2 linked regions of the Methylocaldum szegediense genome follow. The protein of the gene in region 1 binds, or shares a complex with, the protein of each later gene. Links are inferred from orthologs where the notes say so. Each region holds a gene or a part of one and is shown on either strand. Other genes may lie near its edges. The genes, in order: smc and QEN43_RS04370.

The links.
Region 2: the proteins of smc (region 1) and QEN43_RS04370 are in contact, whole or in part, in a crystal structure (PDB 3ZGX), measured with the Bacillus subtilis proteins. The link is inferred for Methylocaldum szegediense from one-to-one orthologs.

What each region holds. Positions count from the first base shown.
Region 1 is NZ_OX458333.1:2,648,353-2,652,746, reverse strand. Bases 217-4,297 are described here. They hold smc (chromosome segregation protein SMC), read right to left. Parts: upstream 3,933-4,297; coding sequence 417-3,932; downstream 217-416. Other genes in these bases: queF (preQ(1) synthase), read left to right, coding at 4,135-4,297; QEN43_RS11215 (cell division protein ZipA C-terminal FtsZ-binding domain-containing protein), read right to left, coding at 217-320. Outside these bases: more of QEN43_RS11215, read right to left, coding at 1-216; more of queF, read left to right, coding at 4,298-4,394. UniProt on the Bacillus subtilis protein: Required for chromosome condensation and partitioning.
Region 2 is NZ_OX458333.1:1,031,446-1,034,758, reverse strand. What follows is about bases 1-3,000. They hold QEN43_RS04370 (segregation and condensation protein A), read right to left. Parts: upstream 1,897-3,000; coding sequence 1,105-1,896; downstream 1-1,104. Other genes in these bases: QEN43_RS04360 (L-threonylcarbamoyladenylate synthase), read right to left, coding at 2,668-3,000; QEN43_RS04365 (site-2 protease family protein), read right to left, coding at 1,990-2,637; scpB (SMC-Scp complex subunit ScpB), read right to left, coding at 522-1,103; rluB (23S rRNA pseudouridine(2605) synthase RluB), read right to left, coding at 1-544. Outside these bases: more of QEN43_RS04360, read right to left, coding at 3,001-3,288. UniProt on the Bacillus subtilis protein: Participates in chromosomal partition during cell division. May act via the formation of a condensin-like complex containing Smc and ScpB that pull DNA away from mid-cell into both cell halves.

The sequences.
Region 1 (4,394 bases):
ATGAACGGCGCCCCCAAGGTGGTGGTCCCATTCGGTTTTTTCGAGGCGTCATGCGCTTGGTCGATTCTGTCTTCCGCCAGATCGGGGTCGTCGGTAAACCGTCGCTCGTTTCGATTTAGAACACGAACGCTTTCGGCTTCGTCGTCGTTGTAATCGGGCAGTTCCTCATCGATCGAAGGGTCGAAGTCGAGTTCGTCGAACGCGACCCGCCTTTGCAGAAAGTCCAGGATCTTTTGCTTGTATCGTCCCCAGATATAAATGCTGGCGATGACGATGATGCCGATGACCAGCAGGATCAAACGTACGGTATCTCTATCCATCCCCTTTCCTCGAATGCCCTTGACCCGCCCGGAAACAAGGAGGCGGCCGAGCGCCACTTTTTGTACGGAAAATCGGCCCCTGCGGCACAGGAACAATTAGGCCGCTGATCCCGCCGACATTTCAACCGCCGCATCGATGTCGACAGCGACGATGCGGGACACGCCGGGTTCTTTCATGGTGACACCGGCCAAATGCTGGGCGATTTCCATCGTCGCTTTGTTATGCGAAATGAAAAGGAATTGTACCTTTTCGGACATTTCTTTGACCAATTGACTAAACCGACCGACATTGGCGTCGTCCAGCGGAGCATCCACTTCGTCGAGCAGGCAAAACGGCGCTGGGTTCAGTTCGAAGATGGCGAACACCAGGGCGACCGCCGTGAGCGCCTTTTCGCCTCCCGAAAGGAGGTGGATCGAGGTGTTGCGCTTGCCGGGAGGCCGCGCCATGATGCTGACGCCGGTTTCCAGCAGATCACGCTCGGTGAGGTCCAGGGATGCCTGGCCTCCGCCGAACAGTTTGGGAAACATTCGCTGTAGGCCCGCGTTAATCCGGTCGAAGGTATCCTTGAAACGAGCCCGGCATTCCCTGTCGATCTTTTCGATGGCTTCTCTCAAGGTAGCCAGCGAGTCGGTCAGATCTTGGTGCTGTTGATCGAGAAACTTCATGCGTTCCGCCTGGGCTTGGTATTCTTCCATTGCGGTCAGATTGACGGCGCCCAGCCTGACGATTTCTTCTCCGAGCTCGGTGACACGTTTCTGCCAGATCTTTTCGTCTGCGTCTTCGGGCAATCCGGCCAAAACCGCCTCCGGCTCCGCGCCCAGTTCGTCGAATTGTTCCTGCACGGTCTGCCGACGCACCTCGTTGGCCTGAAGCGCGAGCTTGGTCTGATCGAGGCGCTGTTTGAGATCGTCCAAGGCCCTTTGGTTGTGGATGCGGGATTCGTCGATGCGGCGCATCTCGGTCTCCAATTCGCCGGCGCGCTTGCGCAAATCCGACAGCGTCCGCTCCACCTCGACGCGCTGTTCCTGTAGTTCTTCCAATCGGGCTTGTTCGTCTTCGACCGGCATCTCGGCCTCGCTCATCTGCGCGCTGACGGTTTCGAGCCTTCCCAGGGACTGCTCGTACTGCTGCTGCGCCCGCTCCAGATGTTTTCGGGTCAGGCCTTCGGCGGATTTCAGGGTTTCGAGCCGAGTTTTGAGTTGGTGTACACACTCGCGCGCCAATTTCAGAGCGGCATCGGCCTTACTGAGATTGGTTTCCAGCTCGTCCCTTCGGGCGGCGTAGTCGGCCACTTTCGGTTCCAAATCGGCAAGCCGCTCTTCGGCCTCCAGCAAGGCGGTCTTAGCTTCGGCGGTTTCTTCGACGGTCTGGGACTGATGCTCTTCCAGATCGTCCAACTCGTATTCGAGCTGCCGGAGACGCTTTGTGGCCTGTTCGCAGCGCGCCGTGGCGGCGCTCAAGTCGGCCTTGAGACGAGCTTGTTCGACGCTCAAGGAACGCTCCTCGGTTTGCATTCGCTCGTACTCGTGTTCGGCGTCTTTTACGGCTTGATCGGCCTGAGCGAGGTCTTGTTCCAGCAACCGGTTTTTTTCCAGCAGGCTATCGCGTCGCGCTTTGAGTTCCCGCAACTCGCGCTCCCGCTTGATCATTCCGGCCTTGCCGTCTTCGGGTTTTTGGATCGCCAGCCAGCCTCGGCCTATGCGGATTCCGTCCGGTGTCACGACCGATTCGTGATCCGCTAGCTTTTCGCTCAGCGTTTTGGCGGACGCCAGATCTTGGGCGCAGTACACGGTACCGAGCAGCGGAGCGAGCTCCCAAGGCGATTGCACCTGGCCGATAAGTTTCTGCTCGGCCGGTGTTTTGCTCGCATTAGGGGAGCGGGTTTCGAAAAAGCTTAGCGATTCGCCGGGCAGGCCGCTCAAATGTGGCCAATAATCTGCCGAACTCTCGACGCAAAGGGCTTCGAGATAACTGCCGAGGACGCTTTCCACCGCCGTTTCCCAGCCGGGGCGAACCTCCAGGTATTCGGCCAGGCGCCCAGCCCCGTCAAGGCCGCGTTCTGCCAACCAGGACTTAAGTGCGGCGCGGTCCTTGCCCATCGCGTGCTGCTGCAGCGTTTCGAGCGAACTGATCTTGCCCTGGAGGGCGTGCAACTCCGCGCGGTTGGCGTTCAGTTCGTCGTGGCAGGACTTGGCCCTTTGGCGTTCGTGACGGATTCGATCGGTCAGGATTTGGAGCTGCTCGTGCAGCGCCGCGCGTTCGGCTTCGAGTTCCGCGAGAGCCTGCTGCAGCCCTTCGAGCCCCTCGGCTTGCAGCGTGTCTTCGAGTTCATCGCGCTCGCGCTCCAGCCGCTCCCGTCGGGACTGGAGTTGGCGCTCTTGTTGCTCCAGTTGCTTAAGTCGCGTTTTCTGGATCTCGGCTTGGCTTTTGTAGCGATTGATCTCGCCGCTTAAGGATTCGAACGCCTGACGCAGGTTCTTAAGCGCCCTGTCTGCGTCATCCCGGTATTGGATCGCTTCGGTTTCGGCGGACAAGGCTTGTTCGAGTTCGAGTTCGACTGCCGCGAGCTCTTCACGTATGGCCTCGAGCTGATGTCTATCGTTTTCCAGGTCATGAAGGGCTTGCTCTTTCTCGTTATGGAGCCGGGTTTGTTCCAGACGCAGCGTCTCGCGCGTCTTTTGGGCGTGCTTGATCGTCTGGTCGAGACGGCTGATTTCAGCGCCCAGCTCGTAATAGCGCCCTTGATGCTCGGCAATCTGATGTTGCAGCGCTTCATGCCGCTCCCGGTGCTGGTCCAGGGACTCGCTCAGGCTATTGCCCTCGCTGACCAACTGTTTGAACAATTGTTCGGCGGCGGCCAGGGACTTCCGATATTCATTCAGGCGCTCGTCGTAATTGCGCCAGCGGATCGCCAGCAGTTGCTCCTTGTAACGCCGTTCCTCCTGCTTGAGAGCCGAATATTTTTCCGCTTTTTTTGCCTGACGCCGGAGATTCTCCAATTGTTTCGCTACCTCGTCGCGCAAATCCTGCAGCCGATCGAGATTTTCCTGGGTATGGCGCATGCGGAGTTCGGTCTCGTGGCGTCGTTCCTTGTACTTCGAGATGCCCGCGGCTTCTTCGATGATCTCGCGCAGTTCGTCTGGTTTAGCTTCGACCAGCCGGGAGATGGTGCCTTGCTCGATGATGGCGTAGCTGCGCGAGCCGAGGCCGGTGCCGAGGAAAAGGTCGGTGATGTCCTTGCGGCGGCAGCGGGTGCCGTTCAAAAGGTAAGTCGACTGTCCATCCCGTGTGACCTGGCGCTTAATGGAGATTTCGCGGTATTTGGCGAACTCGCCGGGCGCCTTGCCTTCGCTGTTGTCGAAGATCAGTTCCACCGAGGCGAGCCCCACCGGCTTGCGCGTGCTGGAGCCGTTGAAGATGACGTCGGCCATCGTATCGCCGCGAAGATGCTTGGCCGAGGATTCGCCCATCACCCAGCGTACGGCGTCGATGATGTTGGATTTGCCGCAGCCGTTCGGCCCGACGATGCCCACGAGATTGCCGGGGAGCGGAATCGATGTGGGATCGACGAAGGACTTGAAGCCCGCGAGTTTGATCTTCTCCAGCCGCATTAGAGGGTTCAGACGAGTTTCGCTGTTCGGGACGGCATCGGAAAAAACGCGATGGGTGCGATGGCGGGCAAGTCCGTTGATCTGGTCTGTAATGGAACCGGGCGCTATTATAAACGACTAAGTCCATCGGCGGGATTTCGTAAGGTATTGACGTTCCGCCGTTCCGCAGCAAGGTTCATCCCCGAAACTCTTGACCGTTCCCATGCCATCCGCACCTAGCAAAGACCTCGAAACCTTCGATAATCCGCATCCCGGCCGCGATTACACGATCCGCATCGAGATACCGGAATTCACCTGCCTGTGCCCCAAGACCGGACAGCCGGATTTCGCCACCATTCTGATCGAGTACGTGCCGAAGCAATCCTGCGTGGAGCTCAAATCACTCAAGCTATACATCTGGTCTTTCCGCGAGGAGGGCGCCTTCCATGAAGCGGTGACCAACCGCATTCTCGACGACCTGGT
Region 2 (3,313 bases), 1.6 Mb from region 1 along the record:
GCAAGACACCGTTCGATAGCCGCGTCAACATCTCGTCGTTGACGGGGCCAAGAACCCGAACCGCATACTCGCGCTCGATTTCCTGCGACGGGTGCATCAGACGATTGGCGAGTTCGCCGTTATTGGTGACCAACAGCAGACCTTGCGTGTTGATGTCGAGACGGCCGACGGCAATCCAACGCCCCGTCATGGGCTTAGGCAACCGGGTAAAGATCACCGGGCGCCCCTCCGGATCGCGGCGGCTGACTACCTCCCCGATCGGCTTGTGATAAATGAGCACGCGGGTGGGCGCTTCGGAGCGCTTGGCGATATCGATTGGACGGCCGTTGACGGTGACACGGTCGCCCTTGCGGTAACGATCCCCACGTTCGGCCGGTTTGCCGTTTATCGCGATTCGGCCAGCTTTGATCCATTCCTCGATCTCCCGGCGCGATCCCAAGCCCAACCGAGCAAGAACTTTTTGAATCCGCTCACCGGCGTCATCCCAGGACGAGCGTTTATCCGTAGGCGCCTTAGTTCTACTACGTTGATTGGTGATCCGCATCTTCGATTATTGGCTGGTCTTTCGGCACCGCCTGCAGCGCCATATCATCTAGAAATTCCCGAAGCGGCGGGAGTTCGTCGAGACTCTTCAGGTTGAAATAGTCTAGGAATTGCTTGGTCGTGCCGAGCAGTGCCGGACGCCCCGGCACCTCCTTGTGTCCCACGACCTGTATCCATCCCCGGTCTTGCAATGCCCGAACGATACTCGAGCTGACGGTGACACCTCGAATATCCTCGATCTCGCCGCGCGTGACCGGCTGACGGTAAGCGATGATCGCGAGCGTTTCCAGGAAGGCGCGCGAATAACGACCGGGGCGCTCTTCGAACAAGCGAGAAACCCAAGGCGAGAAATCCGCTCGCACTTGGAGCCGGTATCCGCTCGCCACCTGCTTCAGTTCGATGGGCCGACCGCGGCAATCCTCCGCCAAGTCCGCCAGTGCCGCAAGGATTTCCCCCTGTTCCGGCCGTTCGTGTTCGGCGAACAGGCTTTCCAAGTCGACCAAGGACAAGGGTCTGCCGGCGGCCAACAGCGCCGCCTCGATAATCGCTTTCAGTTCCACGTCAATCGATACTGGACGCTGTCAACGGCTTTACCAGTAACTCGCCCAAGGGTTCCTCCTGGATGATCTCGATCAAGCGTTCTTTGCTGAGCTCGAGTATGGCGAGCAAGGAAACGACAGCGCCTTGCCGCCCCTCCCTTCGTTCAAACAGGCTAGGGAATGGAACCAGCAACTGGGTCTGCAAGCGGGCTAATATGCTCGCCATGCGTTCACGAACCGATAGAGGCTCGCGCTGGATATGATGATGCGTAAGTCGTTCGGCGCGCCGCAGTACGTCCTGAAAAGCCAGGAGAACTTCCTTTAAGTCCACTTCCGGATAAACCTTTTTTACCTGGATAGCGCTCGTATCCGCCGAAGCTTCGAAAACATCGCGCTCGCAGCGCGGCAAGGCGTCGAGCTCTTGGGCCGCATGCTTGTAGCGCTCGTACTCCTGGAGCCGACGTACCAATTCGGCGCGAGGATCCTCCTCTTCCTGTTCCGGGTTCGCTGGGCGCGGCAACAGCATGCGCGATTTGATTTCGGCCAGAATCGCCGCCATCAGCAGGTATTCGGCGGCAAGCTCGATACGGAGCTCGCTCATCATCTCGATGTAGCCCATGTACTGACGCGTGATATCGGCGATGGGAATGTCCACGATGGAAAGGTTCTGGCGGCGGATCAAATACAGCAGAAGGTCGAGCGGGCCTTCAAAAGTCTCGAGGAATACTTCCAACGCATCGGGCGGGATGTAAAGGTCTTCGGGCAATTCGGTCAGAGGCGTGCCGTTGACTATAGCCACCGGCTCGACAGCCATTCCTTCCGTATCAACCTCTTGCGAACTGCTCTGCTGCGTTTCTTGCTCCGTGCCGTCGACGGCAGAATTTCCTGGCTCCGCGAGATCGGTCATTTACAGGCCGGCGAAACCGAACAGCAAGCGCTGCATGGCATAGATCGGAAAACCCAGAATCATGGACAACCCGCCGGTCGCGATCAGTGCCAGCAGAATGAAGAAACCGTAGGGCTCGATCTGACTGAATTTGATGGCCAGCTTAGGTGGCAAGAAACTCGTCGCGATTCGCCCGCCGTCTAGCGGCGGAATCGGCAGCAGGTTCAAGAGCATCAGCACGATATTGATCACGATGCCGGCAATACCCATAAGCCCCAGAGGCACCGACACATAGTCGAAATCGATAAAGCTAGCCAAACGGGCGACAAGTGCCCAGGCGATGGCCATCAAAAAATTCGCGGCGGGTCCCGCGATGGCAACTAATGCCATGTCCCGCTTCGGGTTGCGCAACTTGCCGAAATCCACGGGAACGGGTTTGGCCCAACCAAAGATAAACCCACCCAGCGCCAACAGGACGCCCGGCACCAGCAAGGTACCGACCGGATCGATATGATGCAAGGGATTCAAGGATAGCCGGCCTAGCCGCGCTGCCGTGTTGTCGCCGAGCATTCTGGCGACCCAACCGTGGGCCACTTCATGCACGGTGATGGCGAACAGAACCGGGAGAATCCAGACAGCGACGCGTTGAACAAAAGTCAGTTCTTCCATTGGTACAATTCTTGAGCCAGTGAACGGAGGTTATTGAAGCGAAGGGACGACACCCGATCCCTGCCGGACGATCTCAGGCGTGTCTTCCATGAAGCCGACAATCGTGGTCGGGGTATAGGGAACGATTCCGGCGTCGATAATCAAATCCACTTCTTTCTCGAGGCGGTCGCGAATGTCTTCCGGATCGCTCATGGCATCCTCTTCGCCGGGGAGGATCAGGGTCGAACTGAACAAAGGCTCGTTCAACTCCGCCATCAGTGCCAGCGTGATCGGGTTGTCCGGCAAGCGGATTCCGATGGTCTTGCGCTTGGCATGCTGCAGGCGACGCGGCGTCTCGCGGGTCGCTTTGAGAATGAAGGTATATGGCCCCGGCGTCAGCGATTTGATGAGCCGGAAGGCTTCGTTGTTGATCTTTGCGAAAGTGGATATCTGCGAGAGATCGCGGCACACCAGGGTAAAATGATGATCCTCCTCCAACTGACGAATTTGGCGGATGCGGTCCAGCCCTGACTTATTGTCCATTTGGCAGCCGAAGGCGTAGGAGGAATCGGTAGGATAAACGATGACGCCCCCCTGGCGAATGATCTCGACGCTCCGGCGGATCAGCCGGGGCTGCGGATTATCCGGATGAATCTGAAAGTATTGAGCCATTTTGATAGTTTACTATAGAGGGCGT